Regions from separate parts of the Rhizobium sp. NZLR11 genome, predicted to be linked through region 2. Evidence: riboswitches for the same ligand, from Rfam matches in the RefSeq annotation. Region 2 holds a riboswitch; the other holds the start of a gene.
The links. Region 2 has a riboswitch for cobalamin ahead of nrdH (glutaredoxin-like protein NrdH). Riboswitches for the same ligand answer to the same signal wherever they lie in the genome.
Positions count from the first base shown of each region.

Region 1: it holds a riboswitch for cobalamin, as region 2 does, so the genes downstream of both, HJB83_RS30570 (ABC transporter substrate-binding protein) here and nrdH (glutaredoxin-like protein NrdH) in region 2, are expected to answer to the same signal.

Region 1 covers NZ_JABDWD010000028.1:24,373-31,561, forward strand. Annotated here, with positions in the region: gene HJB83_RS30550 (MYG1 family protein) at 1-540, opposite strand, end outside; gene HJB83_RS30555 (hypothetical protein) at 895-1,458, opposite strand; gene HJB83_RS30560 (ABC transporter ATP-binding protein) at 1,560-2,324, opposite strand; gene HJB83_RS30565 (iron ABC transporter permease) at 2,321-3,352, opposite strand; gene HJB83_RS30570 (ABC transporter substrate-binding protein) at 3,358-4,374, opposite strand; cobalamin riboswitch at 4,548-4,804, opposite strand; gene blh (bifunctional sulfur transferase/dioxygenase Blh) at 5,060-6,340, opposite strand; gene HJB83_RS30580 (cupin domain-containing protein) at 6,876-7,189, opposite strand, start outside.
Region 2 covers NZ_JABDWD010000039.1:5,705-12,893, forward strand. Annotated here, with positions in the region: gene nrdF (class 1b ribonucleoside-diphosphate reductase subunit beta) at 1-60, opposite strand, end outside; gene nrdE (class 1b ribonucleoside-diphosphate reductase subunit alpha) at 77-2,281, opposite strand; gene nrdI (class Ib ribonucleoside-diphosphate reductase assembly flavoprotein NrdI) at 2,260-2,664, opposite strand; gene nrdH (glutaredoxin-like protein NrdH) at 2,678-2,899, opposite strand; cobalamin riboswitch at 3,169-3,394, opposite strand; gene HJB83_RS33005 (heavy metal translocating P-type ATPase) at 3,723-5,996, opposite strand; gene HJB83_RS33010 (helix-turn-helix domain-containing protein) at 6,068-6,490, shown strand; gene HJB83_RS33015 (TIGR03862 family flavoprotein) at 6,560-7,189, shown strand, end outside.

The DNA of each region.
Region 1 (7,189 bases), on a different contig from region 2:
ACTCTGGGCGATCCTCGCCTCAACGAAACTGCGGGCAATGGCAAGAGCCGCATGGAAGGCGCGATCGTCTGCCTCGGGGTCCGCTTCGTCGAAAACCGGTTTCAGGGTCTCCAGCAGCGCCGGCAGCGTTAGCCCCGCCAGCGGTCCCGAGGGGCTGAGCGCACCGTTGTCGGTCAGATCGATCGGCAGCACGAAGCCGGCATCGAAAGAGCCATGCACCACATCGACATGTGTTTCGGGAAGGCCGGAGGCTGCGAGATAATCACGGCCGTAATGCTTCCAGATCAAGCCGAACGAGCTGTAAGGCTGGCCATCGTCGCGCAACGGCGCGCCGCGCTGGTGGTGATCGAATATCCCGGCATCGGGGTCGTAGACGCCGCCGACATCGTAGATGATCCGGTCTTTGCCCGGCGTGATCCATTCCGGCGCCCGGCTGCGGACGATGCGCGCCTGCGGGAAAAGCCGGGTCAGGATGACGCTCGACAGCAATTCGTCGGCATGGAAGCCACCGGAATGGGTGACGAGAAAATTGGGGATCATGAAAGGCCTTGTCGTTTTCGGCGGGTCCGCCTGGGTCAGCACCAGATAGCGGTTGGCGGATATAACGACAAGCCTCTATGGGATGAGGCTCTTGGACTTTGGCGTATTGGCGCCTGCAGTGACTGCCGCGGTGGAATAGCAAGAGCAAACCCCCGGCATCCCCGAAGCCTGGGCGCGGAAACCTCCAACGCCCCTCATCCTGATGCGCGTAGCCCACAGGGCGAAGCCTCGAAGGACGCGCTGCAGCGCTGCTCCTTCCGCTGGCGCACCCACCTCGCCCTTCGAGGCCTGTAAAGGTCGGCCGAAACAACTGCGCAGCGGTTTTGGCCGAACGACGTGCATGAAATCAGAGGCCTAAGACAGCGCCGGTCCCGGCTGTCTTGCAACCAGCGCACGGCCACCCGCCGCGCCGGCATGAAGGCAGATGAGCCCGATCGCAGCGATAGAATTGATCAGCAGGACATTTGCCACGACCGACGCCGAAAACGCGCTCTCGCCTGACGGAAGCACCGCCGTTGCGGCAAAGAGTACGCCTTCATAGGCAACGAAGCCGGCCATGAAGGCGCCAGCCGCGGTGACGGCAAGGTCCGCCGCGAGACGAAGCACTCCGAGCGCTGCCGCCAGAGATGCGATTGCAGCGATACCGATCGCCAAGCCCCAGGCATAACTGTCCCAAGTCTGGGGATAACCGAGCAGGAGATATCCGACCATCTGGTTGGCGAGCCAGGCCAGCAAAACCGCCGTCACCGCCATCCGCCGAGGAAGAATGACCGCTGACACCGCCGCCAAGGCCACGAAGGGCGTCACGCAGGCAAAAAGCAGGCTGAGAGCGACGCTAGCACCTGAAATGATGACGACCCAGGCGACCGCGAAACCGGGAACGACCGGGCGCAGGGGAAACTGATTTCTTTCGAGCATCGCGAAACTCCGTTCGACCGGGCGCGCGCGCCCCAGGAAATCATACGCCAGTCCTGGAAAAATGCCAGTAAGCCTCTCCCTGAGAACGAATTCCCAGCCGCTCAATCCATGACGTATTGGATATGATGCCGGCCATGCACGGCCGATTTCTGGACATGGGCGCGAACGCCGAAAACACGGGCGATCATATCCTCCGTCAGCACATGCTCCGGTGCGCCCGAGGCGACGACCTCGCCCTTCTGAAGCACCGCCAGGCTGTCGCAGAACATCGCCGCCAGGTTGAGATCGTGCAGCGCGACGATGCAGGTGATGCCGAGTTTCGAGATCAGTTGGAGAATGTCGAGCTGATGCTGGATATCGAGATGATTGGTCGGCTCGTCGAGCAACAACTCGCTCGGCGCCTGCGCCAGCGACCGCGCGATATGGACACGCTGGCGCTCGCCGCCCGACAGCGTCTGCCAGAGCTGGCCCGCCCGCTCCCCCATGTCGACCCGTAACAAGGCCTCATCGACCGCGGCATCGTCCTCCGCGCCCCAGGGCGAGAGCAGCCCGCGATGTGGCGTGCGGCCGAGCCGCACCGCGTCGCGCACCGTCAGCTGCGTATCGGTCGTCGACTGTTGCTCGACGAAGGCGATGCGCCGCGCAAGGGCTGCGCGTGACAGCGAGGCGATATCGTCTTCGCCCAGCCGGATGACGCCACTGCGGACCTTCCGCAGCCGGCAGATCAGCCTGAGCAGGCTCGATTTGCCGGAGCCGTTCGGCCCGAGCAGACCGAGCACCTTGCCCTTTGCCACCGTCAGGCTGACGCCGTTGACGATGACCGTGTCGCCGGCGGCGAAACTCACCGCATCGATGGTAATGCTCATGCACTCCTCCGGACGCGATAGAGGATGACGGCGAAGGCCGGCGCGCCGAAGAGCGCCGTGACGACGCCGATCGGCAGGACCTGCTGCGGGATGATGATGCGCGAGACGATATCGGCGCCGACCATGTAGATTGCGCCGCCGAGCGCCGTTGCCGGCAGCAGCCGCCGATGGCCCGGCCCGACGAGAAAGCGGGCGGCATGCGGAATGACGAGGCCGACGAAGCCAATCGAGCCCACCACGCTGACGACGCTTGCCGTCATCGCCGCCGTCAGGCCGAACAGCAGGATCTGGACGCGGCGCACGGCAATGCCGAGCGAGGCCGCCGCATCCGTGCCGAAGGAGAAGGCGTCGAGCGCCCTGACATGGGCCATGCAGATGACGAAGCCGGCAAGCGCGATCGGCACCGAGAGATAGACATCCGGCCAGCGCACGCCGCTGAGCGACCCCAGAAGCCAGAACAGGATGCCGCGCGCCTGCTCGGCATTCGCCGATGTCGTCACTATGTAGGAGGTCAGCGCATTGAAGAGCTGCGAGCCGGCGACGCCGCAAAGGATGATGCGCTCGCCGGTTCCCCCCGCACCCGTCGCAAGGAAGCCGATCAGCAGAAAGGCGATGACCGCGCCGATGAAGGCGCCGCTCGACAGGCCGAAAACACCGTAGCCGAAGCCGAGGATCATCACGCAGACCGCTCCCGTCGAGGCGCCGGCAGAGATGCCGAGCACGTAGGGTTCGGCCAGCGGATTGCGCAGCAGCGCCTGCAGCACGGCGCCACAGAGCGAGAGCGACGCGCCGGCGCTGGCCGCAACCAGCGCCCGGCTCAGCCGATAATCCCAGACGATGCCCTGGTGGATGCGGCTGAGCTCGAAATCCGTGCCGAACAGCCGGTTCGACACCGCCTCCGCCGTGGTCGCTAGCGGGATCGCGATCTCCCCAATCGAAACAGCGAGACTGATCATCAGGCCGAGAAGCAGAAAGGCAGAAATGGTGAGCGCGCCAAGCGCCCACCATCCGTGTTGTCTGACCGACATTGCCTTCACTGCGAGAGACCGAAGGACTTGATGCCGTTCGCCAAGGTCTCGATGCCGTCGATCGTACGGATCGTCGGGTTCATCGATTGCGCGTCCATCATCACGAAGTGCTCGTTCTTGACCGCGTCAAGCTCCTTGGTCACCGGGTCGTTCTCGAGAAAATCGATCTTGACCTTCGGATCGTCGGCGGCGTAGCGGCGCCGGTCCATGGTCGCCAACACGATAACCGCCGGGTTCGCCTGAGAAATGGTTTCCCAGCCAACCAGCGGCCATTCCTCTTCGGTTGTCACGACATTCCTGGCGCCGATCGCCTTCAGGATATAGGCAGGCGCGCTGTTCTTGCCAGCGATGAAAGCATCGCCATTGACTTGCTTGCTGGAGAACCAGAAGACGATGGGCAGGTTCTTGCCCGATGCGCCTGATATCGACGCGACGGCATCCGCCTCGCGCTTCTTCAACTTGGAAATCAGCGCATCGCCGCGCTCCTTCACGTCGAAGATCTCCGAGAGCTCGGCGATCTCACGGTAGACCAGCTCCATCGTGAACAGCTCCTTGCGCACACCGTCGCCGCCATCGGTGTTGACCTTGGCGACGCAATCGGCCGGCGCGAGATAGGTATTGATCCCGAGATCCTGGAACTGCTCCCGCTTGCCGACGGAGCCCTGCGCGCCGACATGCCATTCGAACTCGGCCGCCACCAGGTCGGGCTCCCGCCCAACAACGGATTCGAAGCTCGGATCATTGTCGGCGAGACGCTTTATCTTGCTGTTAGCCTCGGCATATTGCGGCAGGACGGGACCGACCCAGACGGCCGTACCAGCAATCTTCTCGGCAAGGTCGAGCGAGAAGAGAATTTCAGTCATGCCCTGGCCGATCGAAACGATCTTCGACGGCGCCTTCTGGAACGTCACCTGCTGACCGCAATTGGTGATGGTCAAAGGATATTGGGTGGCGGCAAGGCTCGGTGCCGCAAGGCCGATCAGCCCGAAGGCAAATGTCATGGTGGCGAGAATCTGGCGCATGAAAAACCTCGATTGAAGAGAAAAAGCATGGTTATGCCGCACCCGCGGCCGAAGGCACGGTGATACGTGCGCTAACCGCAGGAGGCCCAATCGAGACGGATGCATGCCGAAATTCGGCGAAGGTTCAGAAGGTCAATCATGTCTGTTCCTTGTCCGGGCATCCCCGCCCGGTTGATTGGATCGTGATTGACGGCAGGTCTCCTGGCTTGCGGATATCCGTCGGTTCATCCGCCTTCCCGCGATATCTCGCAGTGGCAGGGCTATAAGCCCTTCAGAGATGGCCAGTCGCTGGCCACACCTGAGATGATCGACAATCCGCATACAGTTGCGGGGGCAGCCACGGTCTCGGTCCCTGCTGGGTCGTCCTTACCGTGTTCCCTATTAATCCCCTTGGAGTCATCTTCAGGGAACCGTCGCCCCCAGTTACGTCGCCTGCCCGCAAGACGTCAATGCCTATTGCGGAGGATTGGGTTCGTGCGGGTGAAAAATAGAGACGGAACGTAGGGGGCCTGTTGGCCGGTGTAATACCTGCATCCTCGCCTCCTCAGGATGAGGCTCTCTTGAGCGTTGGCGCCGCTTTCTCCCGTTCCCGCTGTCGTGAGCGCGGCATCCGCCAACGTCCCTGATGCTGATGTGCGCAGCCCGAGAGGGCGAAACCTCGAAGCACGCCGCACGCTACTTCTTGCTACAACGCATCCAGCGGTATCTTCAGATACCGCCGCCCATTTCCCTCCGGCTCCGGCAATCTGCCTCCCCGAATATTCACCTGTAGCGCGTGCAACATCAGTTTCGGCTTCGGCAGCGTGCGGTCGCGCGCCTGGCGCAGCGCCACAAAGCCGGCCTCGTCGATGCCTGATATATGCGGGTTACCGTTTTTCTGGGCGGCCACCTTGCTTTCCCAGCGCGCGTGGCGTCCGCCGGGCTGATAGTCGTGGCCGGAAAAGAGCCGGGTCTCATCGGGCAGCGACAGGATGACCTGGATCGAGTGCCAGAGGGCGCTGGCGCTGCCGCCGGGGAAATCCGTGCGCGCCGTGCCGGAATCCGGCGTAAATACGGTGTCGTGCACGAAGGCGGCATCGCCGATCAGATAGGTCACCGAAGCAAGCGTATGGCCGGGCGAAAACATCACACGGGCTTCAAGCCCACCGATCTCGAAGGTGTCGCCATCGGCAAACAGCCGGTCCCACTGCGAGCCGTCGGTTTCGAGTGCCGGCAAGTTGTAGATCTCCTTCCAGAGCACCTGGACGTCGGTGACATGGGCGCCGATCGCCGTCGGCGCGCCGGTCTTTCTCTTGAGGTAATGCGCGGCGGAGAAATGATCGGCATGCGGATGCGTGTCGAGGATCCACGCGACCGTCAGCCCCTCGCTGTCAATATGAGCGAGGATGGCGTCGGCATTCGCCGTTCCCGTCGCGCCCGACATCTCGTCGAAATCGAGCACCGGGTCGATGATGGCACAGCGTTTTGTCACCGGGTCTGAAACGACATATTGCACGCTGCAGCTGCGGGGCTCGAAGAAAGCCTTCACACCAGCCGCCTGCCCAGCCCGCTTTTCCAGCCAGCGGCGTGCGCCGGCAAGATCGAAGCCGAGTCTTTGGCCGAAGACCTCGACCTCTCCGGGCTGCATCCGCCCGTCGAGCACCTCTCCCAGCACATAGAGCGTCAGCGCCCGTGTGCCGCTCTTGCAATGAGCAACGACCGGCCCCTTCGCCTGCGTCATCGCCATCTGGAAAGCGCGGATATCGGCCTCGGTGATCTCGGCCCCTTTCACCGGCACGAAGCTGTAGGCGAGCCCCGCGGCAGCAGCAGCAGCCTTTTCCGCGGCATTGCCAGGCTGCCCCGGCTCCTCGCCATCCGGCCGGGCATTGATGACGCCGGCAAAGCCGTTTGCCGCAAAAGCGGCAAAGCCCGCGGCATCGGGCTGTCCCGTCACCGATATCAGCTCATTGACCCTCACGGATGTCATCGAAGCCCCCATGCTACCTGCATCATGCAGTATCGCATGTATATCGATACAATCTCACAAGTATATTGCCGAGCGCAAGAATAGCCGCCTGGCGTTCCCCGCGCCTGCGGCAAGTCCGCAAACCTGAATGATGCCGGCTACGCCATCGAAGCCGCCTTCAACCGCGCCTTCTCCCGCGCCTTCGCCATCCCGCCGGTCGCCTGGCGGGCGATGGCGCGGGAATAGAGCGAGAGTGGGCGTCAGACATCGAGCCGATAGCATTCACCTGGTCGGCAAAGCTTCCGCATCCTGCCCTTTTCCGCCAGCCCCGGCGCCCCCCAAGAGAGCCTCATCCTGAGGTGCCCCGAAGGAGCCTCGAAGGACGAGGCGGGCGCTCGGCGCGGCGGCAATATTGATGCGGAGCAGTGCCGCCGCGTGTCCTTCGAGGCTCCGCCCTGCGGGCTCCGCACCTCAAGGATGAGCAGCGTTGGAGGACGCCGCCCCCATAAGCTCCGTTGTCAATCTTACGCAAGGCCGCGATGGTCGATCAGCGCCATCATGGGCTCTTCAATCCGAGCGCCAGCGTCATGTCGTTGATGATCCCCAATCGCGCTTCGATCACCGCGATTTTCGCGGGCGTATCAGCACCGAAGGCGTCGATATCGATGAACAATTGCTCACATCCGCCCGGCGTCACCATGCCGAACATCTGACCGGGTTCGTCGCTTATGTTTCGCCAGCTGTGCTGTACATGCGGCGGCAGAACGACGACGCTTCCCGCAGGCGCATCGAACTCCTCGTCGCCGCATTGAAATTGGTAGAGCCCATGGATGACTCGAAAGACTTCCGTCTCCCGCGTATGCGTGTGCG
Region 2 (7,189 bases):
CTCGACCCGGTTCCAGTTGATGGCGCGCACGCGGGACGCCGGTTTGATTTGCATGTTCATGAAGTTTCCCGGTCGGTTAGAGCGTGCAGGAGACACAGCCCTGCACCTCGGTGCCGGACAGCGCCATCTGGCGAAGGCGGATGTAGTAGATCGTCTTGATGCCCTTCTTCCAGGCATGGATCTGCGCCTTGTTGATGTCGCGGGTCGTTGCCGTGTCGCGGAAGAATAAGGTCAGCGACAGGCCTTGATCGACATGCTGGGTCGCCGCCGCATAGGTGTCGACGATCTTCTCCGGCCCGATCTCATAGGCGTCCTGATAATAATCGAGATTGTCGTTGGTCATGAACGGCGCCGGATAATAGACGCGGCCGATCTTGCCTTCCTTGCGGATTTCGATCTTCGAGACGATCGGATGGATCGAAGAGGTCGAGTGGTTGATGTAGGAGATCGACCCTGTCGGCGGTACTGCCTGCAGATTCTGGTTATAGAGACCGGAAGTCATCACCGCCTTCTTGAGAGCCGCCCAGTCCTCCTGCGTCGGAATATCGATGCCGGCAGTTTCGAACAGCGTCCTAACTTTCTCCGTCGCTGGCTTCCATTCCTGGCTCGTATATTTGTCGAAATATTCGCCGGAGGCATATTTCGAATTTTCGAAGCCCTTGAAGCTCGTGCCGCGTTCGACCGCGAGGAGGTTCGAGGCGCGGATTGCGTGGTAGGTCACCGTATAGAAATAGATATTGGTGAAATCGACGCCTTCCTCTGAGCCGTAAAAGATGCGTTCGCGGGCGAGATAACCGTGCAGGTTCATCTGCCCGAGGCCGATCGCATGGCTCTCGTCATTGCCCTTTTCGATCGAGGGAACCGAGGAGATATGGCTCATGTCGGACACGGCCGTCAGCGCCCGGATCGAGGTCTCGATCGTCTTGCCGAAATTGGCGGAATCCATCGCCGCGGCGATGTTCAGCGAGCCGAGATTGCAGGAAATATCCTTGCCGAGATGCTTGTAGGAGAGGTCGTCATTGTAGTCGCTCGCCTCGCTCACCTGCAGAATCTCCGAGCAGAGATTGCTCATCGAAATGCGCCCGGCGATCGGGTTCGCCCGGTTCACCGTGTCCTCGAACATGAGGTAGGGATAACCGCTCTCGAACTGGATTTCGGCGATCACCTGAAAGAATTCGCGCGCCTTGATCTTCTTCTTGGCGATGCGGGCGTCTGCCACCATCTCCCGGTAGTTTTCCGTCACCGAAATCTCGGTGAAGGGCACGCCATAGACGCGCTCGACGTCATAGGGCGAGAACAGGTACATGTCCTCGTTATTCCTCGCGAGTTCGAAGGTGATGTCAGGCACGACGACGCCGAGCGACAGCGTCTTGATGCGGATCTTCTCGTCGGCATTTTCGCGCTTGGTGTCGAGAAAACGCATGATATCGGGGTGATGGGCGTTGAGATAGACCGCGCCCGCGCCCTGGCGCGCGCCCAGTTGATTGGCATAGGAGAAGCTGTCTTCGAGCAGCTTCATCACCGGAATGATGCCCGACGACTGGTTTTCGATCTGTTTGATCGGCGCGCCGGCCTCGCGGATGTTCGTCAAGGACAGCGCCACGCCGCCGCCGCGCTTCGACAGCTGCAGCGCCGAATTGATCGACCGGCCGATCGATTCCATATTGTCCTCGACGCGCAGCAGGAAGCAGGAGACGAGCTCGCCGCGCTGTTTCTTGCCGGCATTAAGGAAGGTCGGCGTCGCCGGCTGGAAACGGCCGGAAATGATCTCCTCGACCACGTCGCGGGCAAGTGCCTCGTGCCCACGCGCCAAGGCCAGCGCCACCATGCAGATACGATCTTCGTAGCGTTCGAGATAACGCTTTCCGTCGAAGGTCTTCAGCGTATAGCTGGTGTAATATTTGAAGGCGCCGAGGAAGGTCGGAAAGCGGAACTTCTTGGCATAGGCCTGGTCGAACAGGTCACGCACGAAATTGAAGGAATACTGGTCGAGAACCTCCTGCTCATAATAACCCTCGGTCACGAGGTAATCGAGCTTTTCCCGGAGATTGTGAAAGAACACCGTGTTCTGGTTCACATGCTGCAAAAAATACTGCTTCGCCGCCATGCGGTCCTTGTCGAGCTGGATCCTCCCCTCGTCGTCATAGAGGTTCAACATCGCGTTCAGCGCGTGGTAGTCGAGCGCTTCCGCCGCTTTCAAAGGGCGTTCGCCGGCGGGATGAGCAAAAGTGTTATGCGGTTTTGCGCCCGCATCCCGCGTCAGAGTTGTTCCCGTGTCCAAAATCGTTCCATTCCGTGTTTAACGTTGGCGACATCCGCTTCGGTGCCCAGCAGCTCGAACCTATAGAGGTACGGCACTTGGCATTTCTGTGAGATCACGTCGCCGGCGAGCCCATATGTCTCGCCGAAATTGCTGTTGCCCGCGGCGATCACGCCGCGGATGTGTCCTCGGCTCTCCGCATCGTTGAGGAAACGGATAACCTGCTTGGGAACGGCCCCCTTGCCCCCGTCGCCACTGTAGGTCGGCACAACAAGCACAAAGGGTTCACGGATACGGAATGCGTCTGCGGCACCTGTTGGAATGCGCGCCGCGCACATTCCAAGCTTGGCGACGAACCGATGGGTATTCTCGGACCGGCTGGAATAATAGACGATCAGCCCCATCGTTCGGCCTCGATCAGGAGAGCGCGCTGATCATGTCGGGACGGAAGCCGGCCCAATGCTGCTCGCCGGCGATGACGACGGGCGCCTGCATGTAGCCAAGGCTGCGGACGCGATCGAGCGCTTCGGCATCCTCGGAGATATCGACGATGTCATAAGCGACGCCCAGGCGGTCGAGGGCGCGGTAAGTGGCGGTACATTGGACGCAGGCCGGTTTGCTGTAGACGGTAATGGTCATGATATTCCTCGTGACGACGCGATTGGGACGCAGGGCATCGATCGGAAATCTCGCGATATCCGTCGAAACATTCTCTGATGGTTTGAACGATGCGGCCTGTTCAGCCGCCGGGCGTGATCCGCCCTCTGCTTAGCGCGGGTTGCGGCCTGAACTGAGATACTGACATGACTTCACCCCGAAGTGGCTCATGCGGAGGATCGAGCGGCCTTGCGAAACGCGACGCGGATATCATCCGCAGCCATGCAACGCGACCTTCCGGACTCCCCGCCCGTGGACGTTTTGTTCGAGGCAGGTCTCCTGGCTCACGGGTCAAAGCATCCTGCCCAGCCTTCCCGGAGCATTATGCTCCAGTGGCCTGAAATCGGACAGTTGCTCGCCGCTTACAGTTGCGGGGGCAGCTCCGGCATAGCCGCGCCATAATGGCGCAACGCACCGTATTCCCGTCTTAGCCTGCGATTCTCACGAATCGAAGGAACCTCGAACACTAGATATGGTACGCGAATCCAAATTCGCGTCAATGGATGGTTTGTGCATTGCGTTACGGCAGGTTTGAAATCACTGCATTCCTGTGAAAAACAGGGATAACGAAAGCTTAAGGAAAACAGGCGGTGGACAAGGCTCGAACGAAGAGAGCCGGTCTATGGCCGCTCTCAGTTTGATGACAAACCTCCCTCTCCGCCTCATCCTCGGCCTTGTGCCGCGGATCTACTGCCTATCGACCGGAGGCAGATGCCCGGGACAAGCCCGAGCATGACGAAAGAGGGGTTGGCGTCCGTTGTCAGCGGTCTACGGTGACCAGCGCCGCAAGGACGTTATCGGATGTTTACATCTTCGCTCGAAGCAATCGCAGCGCGTTGATCGTCACCAGCACGGTGGCGCCGGTATCGGCGAGGATCGCCGGCCAGAGGCCGGTGATGCCGGCAATCGTCGTCACCAGGAACACCGCTTTCAGGCCGAGCGCGATGGTAATATTCTGCAGGATATTGCGCATCGTGCGTTTGGACAATTCGATCATCCTTGCCACGTCGCCGACGCGCCCGTGCAGCACGGCGGCATCCGCGGTCTCCAGCGCCACGTCGGTGCCGCCGCCCATGGCAATGCCGATATCGGCTGCGGCCAGCGCCGGCGCGTCGTTGATGCCGTCGCCGACCTTGGCGACGACGAAGCCCTCGCGCTTCAATTCGACGACGACCCGCTGCTTGTCCTCAGGCATCATCTCGCCGCGCCAGTCGATGCCGAGCATGCCGGCAACGGCCGCCGCCGTCCGCTTGTTGTCGCCTGTCAGCATCATCGCCTTGACGCCGGCCGATTTAAGCGTGGCAAGCCCGGCCTGCGCGTCCTCGCGCGGTTCGTCGCGCATGGCGATCAGCCCGGCCGCAACATTGTTGACGAGCAGCACCGAGACGCTCTTGCCCTCGTCGTTCAGGTCAGTGATGCGTGCCTCCTGTTCAGCACCGAGTGCGCCGCGTTCGCGGGCAGCGGGCGGCGACAAAAGATCCAGCGCCTCGCCGCCGGCTTTGCCGCTGACCCCCTTTCCCGGCAGCGCCTCCAGTTCGAAGGCCGGCGGCATGGGAACGCCGTCCGCCTTGGCGCGGTTGAGGATCGCCAGCGCCAGGGGATGGCTGGAGCCCTGCTCCAGCACCGCCGCGCGCGACAGGACTTGCGCCTCGCTCAATCCGAAAGAAATGATATCAGTCACCTGAGGTTTGCCTTCCGTCAGCGTGCCCGTCTTGTCGAAGGCGACCATCGTCACCTTGCCGAGCGTTTCCAGCACCGCGCCGCCCTTCATCAGCAGCCCGCGCCGCGCACCCGAAGAAAGCGAGGCGGCGATCGCCGCCGGCGTCGAGATGACAAGCGCGCAGGGGCAGCCGATCAAGAGGATGGCAAGGCCCTTATAGATCCATTCGCCCCACGACCCACCGAACAACAGCGGCGGAACGATCGCGACAAGTGCGGCGACCACCACCACGCCGGGCGTGTAATAGCGCGAGAACCGATCGATGAAGCGTTCGGTCGGCGCCTTCGATTCCTGCGCTTCCTCCACCAGCTTGACGATACGGGCGATGGTATTGTCGGCTGCGGCCGCGGTGACGCGAACCCTGAGCACCGCATCGCCATTCACGGTTCCGGCAAACACAACGGCATCGACGCCCTTGCGCACCGGCGTACTCTCGCCCGTCACCGGCGCCTCATCGATCGCGCTCTCGCCTGAAATGATAACGCCGTCCGCCGAGATACGATCGCCAGGACGCACCATGATAATCGCGCCGACGGCAAGGCTTTCCGCCGGCACCTCCCGCGTCTGGCCATTGTCTTCGAGCAGCGCGCTCTTCGGCACCAGGGCCGTCAGCGACTGGATGCTTTCGCGCGCCTTGCCCGCAGCCACCCCTTCCAGCAGTTCGCCGACGAGGAACAGGAACACGACAGTTGCCGCCTCTTCGCCTGCATTGATGATGACCGCGCCGACGGCGGCGATCGTCATCAGCATCTCGATCGAAAACGGCGTGCCGGAGAGAGCCGCCATGACGGCGCGCCGCGCGATCGGCACCAGCCCGACCAGCATGGCCACGATGAAGGCATAGGATGCGATCGCCGGCACCAGATGGCCGATGGCATAGGCAGCAACGAGTGCGGCACCCGAAAGGATGGTCAGCCGCCCCTTCTTGCTCTGCCACCAGGGACCGGTCATCGGCGCATGGTCGTGCCCATGCAGCCCCTCGATTTCCTTCTGGCCATGGTCGTGGTCATGATCGTGACCTGCGTGATCATGGCTGGCATGATCGTGGTCTCCATGGTCATGGCCCGCATGACCGCCATGATCATGTCCGTGGTCGTGATGATCGTGTGCGCCGTGGCCTTTCGCCGGCGTCGTGCTTCCGGCAAAGGGCGAGACCGAATAGCCGAGCCCCGTCACCTTCTTCTCGATCGCCTTGAGATCGCTGTTGCCGTCGTGCCGGACGGTCATCGTTCCCGCCATCACCGAGACCGAAACATCGGCGACACCCGCCACGCGCCTGACGGCCGTGTCGATCTTGGTCGCGCAGGCGGCGCAATCCATACCGCCAACCCGGTATCGTGTCTCGTTCGTCTCAGCCATGAACCGCTTCCTTGTCAAACAGAAGCATCCCTCCTACATCCTCTAGCGGCTAGAGGTGCAAGAGGAAAATCATGAAAAAGACCACGATCGGCGAAGCTGCACGCCAAAGCGGCGTCAAGGTGCCGACGGTGCGCTATTATGAGAGCATCGGCCTGCTTGCGGCCCCGAGCCGCAGCGAAGGCAACCAGCGCTCCTTCGAGCCTGCCGATATCAACCGCCTCGCCTTCATCCGCCACGCCCGTGAATTGGGCTTCGAAATCGAGGCCATCCGCGCGCTGCTCACGCTGCAGGATGATCCGCACCAGTCCTGCGCCTCGGCCGATGCCATCGCCAAGGCCCGCCTTATTGAAGTCGAGCAACGCATCCGCAGCCTGATGGCTTTGAAGGCCGAACTGGAAACCATGGTGGAAGGCTGCGGCCACGGCCGCGTCGACCAATGCCGCGTCATCGAGGTTCTCGCCGATCACGGCCAGTGCACCCATCCGCACCACTGATTTCCATCCTTGCAGGCAAGGCGCGCCCGCGCCAAAACTGCACGCAGAAAGAATCAGGCGAAGACATCCATGAACCAGAAGCGGATCGCGATTATCGGTGGCGGCCCGGCCGGCCTTGCGGCTGCCGAGCTGCTTTCGCTGTCCGGCCATGCGGTGACGGTCTATGACGCCATGCCGACCTTCGCTCGCAAGTTCCTGCTGGCCGGAAAGTCGGGTCTCAACATCACCCATTCCGAGGACTATGGCCGTTTCACCACGCGCTTCGGTGCGGCAGCCGCCCGCCTGCGCCCCGCGCTTGATGCCTTTACTCCCGATGATATCAGAGATTGGGCAGCAGAGCTCGGGACAGAGACCTTCGTCGGCTCGTCCGGCCGGGTTTTTCCGAAGGTGATGAAGGCCTCTCCCTTGCTGCGTGCCTGGCTCAGGCGGCTGGAGACGCAAGGGACCACGCTTCGCACCCGCCACCGCTGGATCGGTTTTGCCGAAGAGGGTTTTGCCTTTGAAACGGCCGAGGGGCGGCGCATCGTCGATTGCGACGCGGCCCTGCTGGCGCTCGGCGGCGCAAGCTGGCCGCGCCTCGGCTCGGATGCGCGCTGGCAGCCCTGGCTATCGGAGCGGGGCGTTGATATCGACGCTTTTAAACCCGCCAATTGCGGCTTCGTCGTCGACTGGAGCGAAAGCTTCCGCGCACGTTTCGCC